3 regions of the Paeniglutamicibacter sp. ZC-3 genome follow, and region 2 is predicted to be linked to each of the others. Evidence: riboswitches for the same ligand, from Rfam matches in the RefSeq annotation. Region 2 holds a riboswitch; each other region holds the start of a gene.

Region 1 (4,512 bases), on a different contig from region 2:
GATGACGAATGCCGCTACCTCGCTGCGGGCGGATTCCTCGCCGGCAACGAAGACATCAAGCGGCTTGCCGTCGGCGGAGCCGGAAGTCAGCGGACCGGCGAAGGTCGTGTTGAAGGCCTTCACGACGGTGGCGGAGGTCAAGGCGGAGATTTCCTCGGCGGCCGAGCTTCCTGCAGGGGTGGTCAGCGAGTCAAAGGTTGCGAAGTCCACCGGGTTGGTGATGTCGACCAGGATCTTGGAGTCCAGGGCCGAACCCTGGGCGGCGACGTATTCCTTGGCGGCGTCGAAGGGCAGGGCCAAAACGACGATGCGGCCAGCCGGGACTTCGGCGGTATTCCCGCTGGCGATTCCGGTACCGAGCTCGGCGGCAAAGGTGGCTGCGGTCTCGGTGGAGCGGGCCAGGACCTGCAGGCTCTTGCCGGCGGCGATCGAGCGTGTTGCAAGCGCGCGGCCCATGTTGCCGGTGCCGATGATGGTGATGTCGATGTTCATGTCGTTCTTCTTTCCAAAGAGTCGAGCGAGGAAGTTCTTCATGTGATCCTCAAATCCTGTTTGTTGAACCTTCAAGTGATACGGTAGACCCCTAATGGTTGAACTGTCAAGTATTTCAGGATGAATCCGTTGAAAATTGTTTGCGACGCCCGGGTGTGGACCGTGGATGCAGCGGGAAGTGCCCTGCTGAGGTGTGAAAATCTTGAGGATCATGCGCCCGGATGCGAAGGGTTGGAGGCATGGCTGAGAGCGGGGGCTGGAAGGCGTGATCGGAAACCGCGTCCGTCGGAGGGTCGGGATGGTGGGCAAGCACGAGAGTGCGGGGGTTTATGCTGCTGGCCACCCCGCTGTTCATCATTGCTGCCGGGCATTTGGCCGCGCGTGTTGCCATGGACACGAACGCCCGAGCGGCGCGGCTGTGGGCTGATTGCCATCGTGATTTCGTTGGCCGCCGGTGCGGGGCAGCGGTGGGCGTGGTTTCGACGCAGCGCCAGGCGTCCGGCATGGGTGTGGATTGTCGGACTTGGCGCGCGGGCTGTTCCCAATGGCCGGGATCCTTGCCCTGAGCCTGCGATACCCGCTGCTCTCGCATGCCCTTGTCGATGTGGGCAACTTGTCGGTTTCGTCTTCCTCAATCTCTAGGTGCCTCCAGGATCGTGAACTGCCGGGCCAGGGTTCGCCCGGGGTGCAATGTGTGCCCTCGCGCAGGAGTGGCCCGCGTAAAAGACGTGTTGCTTCATCCAGGCATGTCCGTGTTGTCTGGCTCACGCATCGCCGGTAGGATGGTGATCGTGCCTCGAAGGGGGCGCAGCCACTGACATGCGGCGGGAGAGTCCCGTTCAACGAAAGTTGGTCGGGCGCCGTAGGAGCAATTCCTCCCCGGGAAACTCTCAGGCCCCCGTACCGCCGCGAAGAGGCAACTCTGGAAAGTAGCAACACCGCCGTTCGGCGGTGCGGCTCACCGAAGGTGCAAGCGTGCCCCGCCCTCACGGACCGGCGCAACGCGGAAACTCTCAGGTCAAGCAACAGGGTCGGGGAGGAACTTTGCAGCTCGTTCGGTGTGTACGCACGCCGATGACCCAATGGAGTTCCCCATGACCGTGACCCCGTCCGCTGAGTTCGTCGCCCGCCATATTGGCCCGCAGGGCAGCGACATCGACACCATGCTGAGCCAGCTTGGTTATTCTTCCATCGACGAAATCGTCGACACCGCCGTTCCCGCCGACATCCGCCAGAGCGAACCCCTGGACCTGCCGGCCCCACGAACCGAAGCAGAGGTCCTTTCGGACCTGCGCGTGCTGGCAAACAAGAACGTCATGAAGACCCAGATGATCGGGCAGGGTTTCTCCGACACCTTCACGCCGCCGGTGATCCTGCGCAACGTGCTCGAAGACCCGGCCTGGTACACGGCCTACACCCCGTACCAGCCGGAAATCTCCCAGGGTCGCCTCGAGGCGCTCATCAACTTCCAGACCATGGTCATGGACCTGACCGCGATGCCTATCGCCAACGCCTCGATGCTTGACGAAGCCTCCGCCGTCGCCGAGTCCGTGCTGCTGATGCGCCGTGGCAACAAGGCAAAGGGCAACGCCAAGACCGTGCTCGATGCCAACCTCTTCCCGCAGACCATCGCCGTGGTTCAGGGCCGCGCCGAAGCCCTGGGCTTCGAGGTCGAGATCGCGGACCTGTCCAAGGGCCTGCCCGAGGGTGACATCTCCGGCATCGTGCTGCAGCAGCCGGGCAACAACGGCGCCGTGGTTGACCACACCGCCGTCATCGCCGCTGCCAAGGAGCGCGGCGCGATGGTCACCATCGCCGCCGACATCCTGGCACTGACCATGATCACCGCGCCGGGCGAACAGGGTGCCGACATCGCCGTGGGCAACACCCAGCGCTTCGGCGTCCCGCTGTTCTTCGGTGGCCCGCACGCCGCATACCTGGCAGTGCGCACCGGCCTGGAACGCCAGCTGCCCGGCCGTCTGGTCGGCGTGTCCAAGGACGACGCCGGGTTCCCGGCCTACCGTCTGGCGCTGCAGACCCGCGAGCAGCACATCCGCCGCGAGAAGGCCACCTCCAACATCTGCACCGCCCAGGCGCTGCTGGCCATCACGGCCTCGATGTACGCGGTCTACCACGGCCCCGCTGGCCTCAAGCGCATCGCCCAGCGCGTCCACAACCACGCCCGCACCATCGCCACCGTGCTCTCCGGTGCCGGCCTGGAACTGGTTGCCGACTCCTTCTTCGACACCGTGCAGGTGAAGGTCGCCGACTCGGCCGCCATCATCGCCAAGGCCGAGGAAGCCGGCATCAACCTGCGCCGCGTGGATGCCACCACCGTGGGCATCTCCACCGACGAAGCCACCACTTCGGCACACGTTGCGGCCATCGCCGGTGTCTTCGGCGTCACGGGTGAGGACTTCAAGGCAGAGGGCTACGAGCTGCCGGCATCGTTGCAGCGCACCAGCGACTACCTGAGCCACCCGATCTTCAACACCATCAAGTCCGAAACCCAGATGCTGCGCTACCTGCGCAAGCTCTCGGACCGCGACCTGGCCCTGGACCGCACCATGATCCCGCTGGGATCGTGCACCATGAAGCTGAACTCCACCGCCGAAATGGAATCCATTTCCTGGCCGGAATTCGCCTCCATCCACCCGTACGCCCCGGCACACCAGACCGAGGGCTGGCGCGAGCTGATCACCGACCTCGAAGGCCGCCTGACCACCATCACCGGCTACGCGGGCGTCTCCATCCAGCCCAACGCCGGTTCGCAGGGCGAATACGCGGGCCTGCTGGCCATCCGCGGCTACCACCTGTCCAACGGCGATGACCAGCGCACCGTCTGCCTGATCCCTGCCTCCGCGCACGGCACCAACGCCGCCTCCGCCGTGCTGGCCGGCATGAAGGTCATTGTGGTGAAGACCGCAGCCAACGGCACCATCGACGCAGCCGACCTGGACGCGAAGATCGAAGCCAACAAGGACACCCTTGCTGCCATCATGATCACCTACCCGTCCACGCACGGCGTCTACGACGCCGACGTGCGCGAGGTCTGCGACAAGGTCCACGCGGCCGGCGGCCAGGTCTACATCGACGGGGCCAACATGAACGCCCTGGTCGGCCTCGCCCAGCCGGGCAAGTTCGGCGGCGACGTGTCGCACCTGAACCTGCACAAGACCTTCTGCATCCCGCACGGCGGCGGCGGACCGGGCGTGGGCCCGATCGGCGTTGCCGAGCACCTGATCCCGTTCCTGCCGGGCGACCCGTCGGACACCTACTCGATCCGCGACGGCATCCCCGTGGTTGCCACCATGTTCGGCTCCGCCGGCGTACTGCCGATCTCTTGGGCCTACATCGCGATGATGGGCGGCGAAGGCCTGACCGACGCCACCAAGATCGCAATTCTCTCGGCGAACTACATTGCCAGCCGCTTGAACGAGTACTTCCCGATCCTGTTCACCGGCAACAAGGGCCTGGTCGCACACGAGTGCATCCTGGACCTGCGCGAGCTGACCAACAAGACCGGCGTCACCGCCGAGGACGTGGCCAAGCGCCTGATCGACTTCGGCTTCCACGCCCCGACCCTGTCCTTCCCGGTCGCCGGCACCCTGATGGTGGAGCCGACCGAGTCCGAGGACCTGGTCGAGATCGAACGCTTCATCGAGGCCATGATCGCGATCCACGCCGAGATGCAGCAGGTGCTCGCCGGCGACTTCTCCCTCGAGGAATCCCCGCTGCGCAACGCCCCGCACACCGTGGCCGCCGTGGTCAACACCGCCTGGAACCGCAAGTACACCGTTGAGCAGGCAGCCTTCCCGGTGCATGCCCTGCGCATGGACAAGTACTTCCCGGCCGTGGGACGCATCGACGGAGCAGGTGGCGACCGCAACCTGATCTGCTCCTGCCCCCCGCCGGAAGCCTTCGAAAACTAATTCCGACACTCATTTTTGAGCCTCACGAAAGGTAGCTTGATGAGCGACCCGAAGAAAACCTCCCTGCATGCACAGCATGCGGAACTAG
Region 2 (4,512 bases):
CCTCGGTGCCGTCATCCAGGAATCCGGTGGCGGTGCTGGCGTAGTCAAGACCGGTGTCTTCGAGGACCGGCAACCCGTCGGTGTCGGCGCGCATGCCAATGACCGGGCCCTCGCCGTTGCGCAAGATGCCAACCACCCCGGTGCCGCCGCAGCGGAACACCTCCAGGCCCAGCTCTTCCAGGCGCTTGGCCAGGTAGTCGGCGGTCTTGTGCTCCTGCATCGACAGCTCGGGGTTGGCGTGCAGGTACTTGTAGGTTTCGCTCAGTTCCGCTGCCGAGTCCGTGCTCATCGTCAGGGACTGCGGGATGGAGGTACTGGTCATGGGGTGTCTATTCCTTGCTCTTGGTTGGCGGCGGCACCAAAGGGTGCCGCCGCCAGTCAATATCGTGAAAATTCGTGTCAGCGGACCGAACGTCCCGGTCAGTAAACCGGACCCTCGGGCCTGGCCTCCAGCGGCACGTCCTCCGGAGTCCCCAGGGTCTTGCGGTCGCGCAGCACCCAGGCGAGCACGGCCGTGGCAATCACGGCAACGGCGGTGGCGAACAGGTTCATCCCGGGAATCAACGGGACCAATACGAAGATCACCACAGCCGATACGGCCAAGGCGATCACCGCGGAGCGCGGTGCCTTCTGACTCACGATGGCCTGAATGATTACGGCGCCCAACACGGTGGGCAGGATGTACAGCTGGACGGTCTGCACGATATCGGTGGGAATCACACTGACCAGCCACGTTCCCAGCAGGCCCACGAAGATGAACAGCGAGGTCAGGTGGACTGCAGCCGCACCGCAAATGGCGGCGACCGCGGCCAGCTCGCCCTTGCGGGTGCCCGGCTTCACCCCGATGGTCGATTGCGCGATCATGGCAGCCGGAAGGAGCTTATTGGAAATGTTGCCGATCATGAACGCCTGGTACATCGAGGAGGCGCCAAGGATCGGGAAGTAGGTCAACGGCTCCACAATCCAGATCACGCCGAAGACGGCGGCCAGCGCGGCGAAGGCCGTCAGGACGGAGGAAAGCTCGATGTCCAACCCGGAAAAGAAGACCAGGTAGGTCGGGGCCGCCAGGGAGAGGATGAGGCCGATGATCATGGTGATCCGGCCCCAGCGGGAGGTGGTTTTGTCGAAGGCGCTGAGCGCCTGGTGCAGTTCTGCTGTCTTACTCATCATGTGCTCCTGAAATTCTCGGCTGCGCTAAACGCGGGTTGCTGCGTAGGTGATGGTGAGGGCCAGGATGATGGCTATGCCCAAGGCCCATTCCTTGATCCACGGCTTGTTCACCCGTTTGGCGATGACCATCAGGACGGTCATGATCGCCGCCGAGGACAGGAAGGCAACCACATGGATCCACGACTTGGGCAGTTCGGCCATGCCCAGAACCATGAATGCGGCCATCATTGCGGCACCGGGGACCACCAGCATGATGGCGGGGTTGACCTTGCGCAGTGCCGAGTCGCCGCGCTTGAGCAGCGGGGTGAAGATGAGGGTGGCGATCATCCACATGGCACCGCCGAGGCTCATCGCGGCCAGGGCCAGGCCGAAGACGGCCTGGGTGTAGGTGGGGCCACCGAGTTCGGCTCCCACGGTTTTAGCGGAGATGGCGGCAGCGGCGGTTTCGTAGGACACCGACCCGATCAGGCCGATGCGCACGAGCACGGCAGGTGTGCCGAAGATCGTCAGCAGTGCGACGGCGACCAAGACCACGGCCAGCGAGGGACCCAAGGCGGAGATGGCGCCGGCTCGGAAGCTGGTCTTGAGTTCTGCCTGCGTCATTCCGATATGAGGCGCGGCGACGCGGGCGGCCTTCATGTAGATGATGCTCTGGACGATGATGACCAGGAAGACGCCAATGGCGCAGGCCCAGAGGATCGGCGAGTTGGCAACGGCGAGGATATCCGTGGAGTTGTTGTCCACAACTGCGGGCAATATGGCAGGTACGTGCATGGGGGAGTTCTACCGTTCATCGAAGGGTTCAGTGCGGTGATTGCTGGCCATTGATGATGCCGGTTGCCACCGTGCCCGCTCTGTCCTGAACCTGAAAGTGAAACCAGTGCCCCATGGCACTGGTGTGCTTCGTCGGTGAGCCACCTGTCCCGGCGGCTGCTCTCCAGAGTTTCCTCACGCGACTGTTCCTGGTACCTGAGAGATTGCGGGTGCTTGCCCCTTCGGTGCCCGAGTGGTGTCCGGGACTCTCCAGCCGCGCGTGATCGGAAGACTATTCAGTTGTCGGCGGTTGCTTTACCGCTTGGGACCACAATACTTGACGTGGGTCACAGTGACTCTTTTGTGTCACGACCGAACGGTCATGAATATGTGTTTCCGATCCGGAGCCGGACGGTGTAGGGGCCTGAGAGCGTGGCCGGTCCTCAACCAAGCTCCCGTATCGAACGGAACTCGGGCTGACAAGTGTTCCCTCGTGATGCGTTGGTGGATACCCTTTGACAGTCGGCATCCCTTCTTACCCGGGCCCCCCATGTTGCCAAGTGGCCGAAGCACCCGCACGGGCCGGTTGCCCACCAAAGCGCCACACGGAATCCCGGAGGTTTCATACATGTCTGCCAACAAGGAAACCGTCAGCAAGTACATCGACGGATTCAACAAGTCGGATCATGCCCAGATCCTGTCGTGCCTGACCGACGACATTGAATGGACGGTCTTTGGCCACTTCCGTCTCAGCGGCAAGGATGCATACGACCAGGCGATCGAAAGCCCCGACTTCAGTGGGCCGCCGGTGCTGGAAATAGTGCGCTTGGTCGAAGAGGGCGACGTGGTGATGGCCGAGTTGTCCGGCGAGGCGCACCGGACCAACGGCGAGATCATGCGCATGGCCATGGGAGAGGTATTCGTGATGCGCGATGCCTTGATCGCCGAACGCCGCGCCTTCGTCATCGAACTGACGGAGAACGAGTACAAATAGACGCCGGTCCTTGTTGATCCCACGCCGCGTGACCCGCAGGTCACCGCGCATCTGGGATAGGTTCTTAGGAGGGCAACGGCAGCCGTGTTCGGGTGGCCGGGCCACGACTTTGGGATGGATAACTGGATGAGACTGCGGGAATTCGTCGGTGCAGGACTGGACATCGTTTCGGGTGCATTGACTCCATTCATCGCCGATCATAAGACCAACGTCCCGGGTGGGACTTCGAGACGAAGCCCCACCCGGGACGCTGTATTTACAGGGACCAACGAACCTTAGGCGTCGTGGTCCGTTTCCAGGATCGCGGCCAGGGTCTCGAGCACCGATTCGGCGCCTTCGCCGTCGGCGCGCAGCACGACCTTGGTGCCGTACTCGGCGCCCAGGCCCATCAGCGAGAGGATGCTCGAGGCGTCCATCGCTTCATCGGCCGGCTCGCCCTCGCGGGCTATGGTGACCTCGAGGTCTTCGTTGCCGGCGGCCTCGGCGAAGATGGCTGCCGGACGGGCGTGCAGTCCGACGCGGCTGGCGATGGTTGCAATACGTTCTGCCATGGTGGCTCCTTGTGTTCTTGGTATCTCGGTAGTGGGACGTGAATGGATGGGGTCGCTTACGCGGCGACCTTGGCTGCCTCTTCGACGGCAACCGTCTGCGGGACGGCCTTGCGAACGAACTTCTTCAGCACGATCACCACGATGGCGGAGACCACCGTTCCGACGAGCGTGGACACCAGGAACATCGGCCAGGTGTTGTTCATGGCGAAGAAGACGAAGATGCCGCCGTGCGGTGCCTGGGACAGCACCTGGAAGCCCATGATCATGGCACCGGTGATGCCGCCGCCGACCAACGAGGCCGGGATGACACGCAGCGGGTCCGAGGCGGCGAACGGAATGGCGCCTTCGGAGATGAACGATGCGCCCAGCAGCCAGGCTGCCTTGCCGTTTTCACGCTCGGCGGGGGTGAAGAGCCGTGGTGAGATGACGGTGGCCAGGGCCATGGCCAGCGGAGGCACCATGCCGGCGGCCATGACCGCGGCCATGATCATCAGCGGTGCCGGGTTTTCGGCGATCGATCCGGCACCCAGGCCCGCTACGGCGAAGGAATAGGCGACCTTGTTGACCGGTCCGCCCAGGTCCACGGCCATCATGAGTCCCAGGATCAAGCCCAGGGCCACGGCGGCGGTTCCCGTCATGCCCGAAAGCCAGCCGTTCAACCCCACGGTCAGTTGGGCGATCGGTCCGCCCAGGAGCAGGAACATCAGCCCGGAGGCAATGATCGAGCCCAGCAACGGCACGATGACCACCGGCATCAGCCCGCGCAGCCAGCGCGGAACCTTCCAGGAGGTGATCCAGCGGGCTGCCAGGCCGGCGAGCACGCCGCCGACGATGCCGCCGAGGAAGCCGGCATCCATGAAGCCGGCAACCGCGCCGGCGGTGAAGCCCGGTGCGAGTCCCGGACGGTCGGCAAAGGCGTAGGCGATGTAGCCCGCCAGCGCCGGGACCAGGAAGGCCATCGACAGGTTGCCGATCTTGAACGCCACGGCGCCCAGATAGGCGGCAAGACCCGCATCGGGCAGGTTGAAGAGCGTGTTTTCGGCC
Region 3 (4,512 bases), on a different contig from region 2:
GGGCGTGCGCGACTACGTGGTTTTCACCAACAAGCGGCTCGTCGCGGTGAACATCCAGGGCCTCACGGGCAAGAAGCGCGACTACACGTCGCTGCCGTATTCCAAGGTCCAGTCGTTCTCCGTGGAAACCGCCGGAACCTTCGATCTCGACGCCGAGCTGGATTTGTGGTTCAGCGGCCTGGGCAAGGTCCGCCTGGAGTTCAAGGGAAAGGTGGACGTGCGCGCCCTCTCGCAGCTCGTCGCCTCCCACGTCCTCTAAGCCAACAACAGCCGGAAAGGCCTCGGGGCCGCCCTTTTGGGGGCGGCCCCGAGGCCTTTCCGGCTAAGCAGGCGCCCGGTGGCGCCCGGCGTCATCGCGCGGCAGGCTCCTTCTGCTCCGCCTCGACGGCCGGGCCGGCGTTGAATGACGCGGCGAGCATGCGCTCCTGGGCGACCTTGGCTCCGTGCATGGCACGCAGCTCGGCGTGCTTCGGCTTGCTTCGCAGGATCGCGTAGCCGATCCCCAGTCCCACAAACCAGATCGGGGTGAAGAGCAGCGCGGAGAGGGTGTCGGCCTGCGTGGTCAATGCCCAAAGGATGAAGCCGAAGAAGGCCAGCACCACGTAGGGCATGAACGTTCCGCCGGGCATCTTGAACTTGCTGGCCGCGTGCAGCTGCGGGCGGCGCTTGCGGTAGACCAGGTAGCTGATCAGGATGATCGACCAGACGAACATGAAGCACAGGGCCGAGATGGTGGTGACCAGGGTGAAGGCCTCGGCCACGCCGCCCTCTGCGTAAAGCAGCGCCACCCCGGCGAGCAGGAACATGCAGGAGAACAGCAGCGCGTTGCGCGGGACCTTGGTGCGGGAGAGCTTCGCGAAACCCTTGGGGGCGTCGCCTTCCTCGGCCAGCCCGTGCATCATGCGGGAGGTCGAGTAGATCCCTGAATTCGCGCTGGAGGTCGCGGAGGTGAGCACCACGAAGTTGATCACGCCTGCCGCCCCGGCCAGGCCGGCCATGGCGAACATGCCCACGAAGGGGGATTCCGCGGCGCTGAACAGCTTCCACGGCTGCACCGCCATGAGGATGACCAGGGCACCGACGTAGAAGAAGAGAATGCGGACCGGGATGGAGTTGATCGCCTTGGGCAGGGTCTTCTCCGGGTCCTTGGTCTCGGCGGCGGTGGTGCCCACCAGCTCGATGCCGACGAATGCGAACACGGCGATCTGGAAGCCGGCGACGAAGCCCATGAAGCCGGTCGGGAACATCCCGCCGTCGCTCCAGAGGTTCGCGAAGGAGGCGGTGGCGCCGTTGTTTTCGAAGCCGGTGATGATCATGACCAGGCCGACGACGATCAGTGCGCCGATGGCGACGATCTTGACCAGGGCGAACCAGAACTCGGTTTCGCCGAAGTTCTTAACGCTCGGCAAGTTGAGCGCCACGAGCAACAGGATGCAGGCCACGGCGGGGATCCATAGCGGCAGGTCCTTCCACCAGAACGCCACATAGTGGGAGATCGCCACGACGTCGGCGATGCCGGTGACCACCCAGCAGAACCAGTAGGTCCAGCCGGTGAAGAATGCGGCCCACGGGCCCAGGATGTCCCCGGCGAAGTCGGAGAAGTTCTTGTAGTTGGTGTTGCTCAGCAGCAATTCGCCCATCGCGCGCATCACGAAGAAAAGCATGAAGCCGATGATCATGTACACGAAGATGACAGACGGCCCGGCCACCGCAATGGTCTTTCCGGAGCCCATGAACAGGCCGGTGCCGATGGCCCCGCCGATCGCGATCAGTTGGATGTGGCGGTTGGAGAGCCCACGTTCGAGGTGGGGCGCGGAACTGTTCTTGCTCATGCTGTTGCCTTCCAGATTGGTGCCGGTGCTTCGGTGGCGTGCCATTGACGACTCCCTAACGGATGTCGCCGACGGTGGCGAGGCCCTGGAGTGGGGCCTTCACGGTGTTCTCCGAGGCAACCATTCCCAGGCCGGCGCACTTGCAGGAGGGCCATTCGGCGCGGCGCGCGGCAAGCCGGTGATTCCGCTGCGCGGATTCACGGGACAGGCCGGCGGGCGCGCCGAAGGGCGACCGGGCAGTGGCGTGGGTGGTTGGCGTCATGGAGGAACTCCCGAATCGAGCGCGGGCCAGGCCGCACTGTTCTTGGATCCTCCCCAATCTGTTGACGTACCTGAGAGTTTCCATCCCGGCCCGCAAGGGGTCGGGACTTGCTCCTTCGGTGAGCACGAACGTAACCGTGCTTCTTTCCAGATTCGCCTCTTCGTGGCGGTACGGGTGCCTGAGAGTTTCCTGGGGAGGAATTGCTCCTACGGCGCCCGTCCATGGTGTGAACGGGACTCTCCCGCCACGCGTCAACGGCGATTTTGTTGTGACTGCTGTCACAATCTACGTGAAAGTTCTCCCGTGGTGCAAACCGCAGAAACTTTCATTACAGCGCAGGGTCGAAAAATGTCATTCTGACGTGGGCCGGGTACGCCAACGGGGATTCGTCATCTTCATGGGCGAGGCCGACGGCGCGGTCCTTGACGGATTCCTTGATGGTTGCGACCGCCGCACCGGCGGAATCGGGCGCTGCTTGCGGCCTGGTTGTCTGTGTCATGTGTGCCACGCTAACAACCCGGAATGCCGGGCCATTTTCGTTCGCGTTTCCGCCCTGTAACGGTCGTCCAGCACGTGTTTCGTGCACGTTTCACGAGACGGCGATCCTCAAGAAGAAGAGTTCCACGTGGGCGGACACAAAAGGACCGTCTCCGGGGAATGTCGGCTCCGTCCCCTCAGGCGGGCAGCCGGGACACCGCGTCGTTCGCTTCGGTTACCTACGTATCGTAGGGTCTTTCTCATCGACGTGGTTTGGTAAGTCATAGGTGGAGCCGCCTCGGTCAACGGGGCGCAATGATCGCGCCATCCTCGGAACCGAGCGCAAGATACCTCCAAGAGACGAGGCCCAAACCCTGTTCACCTCCGTGTGCTTGGCTAAGTACATGACAGTCCCCGAAGTCCTGATCCAGACCTTTCACCGCTGGGATCTCGCTGGCCGACCAACGCAGGCCCAATCACGCTGGAACACCGAATCTTGGTCCCGGCATCTCCCTGAATATGCGTCATTCCTGGCGTCCTTAGGAACAGACCGCATGGACCGAACTCAGGCCATCGCGGCGGCCCCGGATGTCGTCGACGAGGACACAGCGGTGCAGGTCTTCTTGCTCTCGATGCTCTGGGGATATGGTCCCGTCGGATACGGACCGTTTCGGACTCGACGAGTCCTAGAGCGCGCCGAGGCAAAATCAGAGCTCCTTGAGGTAGCTCAGGAAGCGAAGCAAGCTGGCGGTCTCGCTGCCTTCGAACTGATCGCCGACCGTCGGCGACAGTCCCGCTCCTATTTGAAATGGCTTGGACCCGCGTTCGGGACGAAATACATCTATTTTCTTACCGCGCAAGACACAAAACACCGGCCAGCACCGGTAATGGATGCCGTCGTGTACCGGTGGTTCCGGACCCATGTACCGAATCGCCCGCTGATCGTCGATTTCTGGCATGCCCCGAGCTACCGCATGTTTCTGGAGAGTCTCAATGAATGGTCTGCCGGACTCGGTGGCGAACCGGGTCAAGAGCTACGCGTCGACGACGTCGAGTACCTAATCTTCGCGGAGGGCAACCGGTTCGAGGACAATGCGGAATGGCGGGAGTCTTGGGACGCGGAACAACGCGTACTTCAGCTCCCCCTGCTCTTCGACCAGTTGCGTTCACAGGCCGGCGCGGGCACTCAACCGGAACGCGCAAACCAGCTCATTTCCGAGCTCGAGTCACTTTTCAACCCCGCGGATGACACTGAAGAGGGCCGCACGCCCTACGTCTTGTAGAGCAATGCACAGGGCACCGCTCCGCCGGCGCGAGGTGGGCGTACCTGCTGGGGGCGTCCGCTACCCGGCGTCGCGCGGGCTCAGCCGGGCCGCCGCCATGGATGCACCCAGGATGATGGTGCGCATGAAGCGCTCGGCCGCCTCGATGAGCAGGCGCTCCCCGTCGTCCACGGCCTCCTGCAGGGTCATCGGGATCGGGACGATGGAGGCGATCGCGTCGATCCCGATGTCGTGGACGTCGCGGCAGCCCTTGCCCAGCGTCCCGGCCAGCGCCACCACGGGCACCCCGTGCAGCGCCGCGCGGCGCGCGACCTCGGCGGGGACCTTGCCCCGGGGCGTCTGGAAGTCGATGGCCCCTTCGGCGGTGATCACCAGGTCCGCGCCGCGCAGCAGCCCGTCCAGGTCGATGCCGGCCAGGCCGGAGTCCAGGATCGCCTCGAAGCGCGGCATCAGCACCGCCCCGAGGGCGGCAAGCCCGGCGCCGAGCCCGCCGGAGGCGCCGGTTCCCGGGGCGTTCGCGAAGTCGGTGTCCCGGGCGGAGTCCAGGGCATCGCGGCGGAGCACCGCCGCCCAGTGCTCGAATCCGGCGGACATGGCCTCGACCTGCTCGGGGGTGGCGCCCTTCTGCGGGCCGAAGACGCGGGCCACCCCGCGCTTT

The links. A riboswitch is a leader RNA that binds a small molecule or an ion and turns the genes downstream of it on or off. The one in region 2 is predicted to bind glycine.
Region 1: it holds a riboswitch for glycine, as region 2 does, so the genes downstream of both, gcvP (aminomethyl-transferring glycine dehydrogenase) here and OIU93_RS04365 (DUF5058 family protein) in region 2, are expected to answer to the same signal.
Region 3: it holds a riboswitch for glycine, as region 2 does, so the genes downstream of both, OIU93_RS09770 (hypothetical protein) here and OIU93_RS04365 (DUF5058 family protein) in region 2, are expected to answer to the same signal.

What each region holds. Positions count from the first base shown of each region.
Region 1 covers NZ_JAOYTG010000008.1:76,089-80,600, reverse strand. Annotated here, with positions in the region: gene OIU93_RS10485 (NADPH-dependent F420 reductase) at 1-534, opposite strand, end outside; glycine riboswitch at 1,308-1,408, shown strand; gene gcvP (aminomethyl-transferring glycine dehydrogenase) at 1,587-4,424, shown strand; gene gcvT (glycine cleavage system aminomethyltransferase GcvT) at 4,464-4,512, shown strand, end outside.
Region 2 covers NZ_JAOYTG010000002.1:276,928-281,439, forward strand. Annotated here, with positions in the region: gene OIU93_RS04355 (amidohydrolase) at 1-322, opposite strand, end outside; gene OIU93_RS04360 (hypothetical protein) at 421-1,167, opposite strand; gene OIU93_RS04365 (DUF5058 family protein) at 1,195-1,944, opposite strand; glycine riboswitch at 2,117-2,207, opposite strand; gene OIU93_RS04370 (nuclear transport factor 2 family protein) at 2,552-2,917, shown strand; gene OIU93_RS04375 (HPr family phosphocarrier protein) at 3,193-3,468, opposite strand; gene OIU93_RS04380 (fructose-specific PTS transporter subunit EIIC) at 3,525-4,512, opposite strand, start outside.
Region 3 covers NZ_JAOYTG010000007.1:97,637-102,148, reverse strand. Annotated here, with positions in the region: gene OIU93_RS09780 (PH domain-containing protein) at 1-259, shown strand, start outside; gene cycA (D-serine/D-alanine/glycine transporter) at 351-1,832, opposite strand; gene OIU93_RS09770 (hypothetical protein) at 1,888-2,094, opposite strand; glycine riboswitch at 2,251-2,348, opposite strand; gene OIU93_RS09765 (hypothetical protein) at 2,423-2,593, opposite strand; gene OIU93_RS09760 (hypothetical protein) at 2,976-3,854, shown strand; gene OIU93_RS09755 (glycerate kinase) at 3,915-4,512, opposite strand, start outside.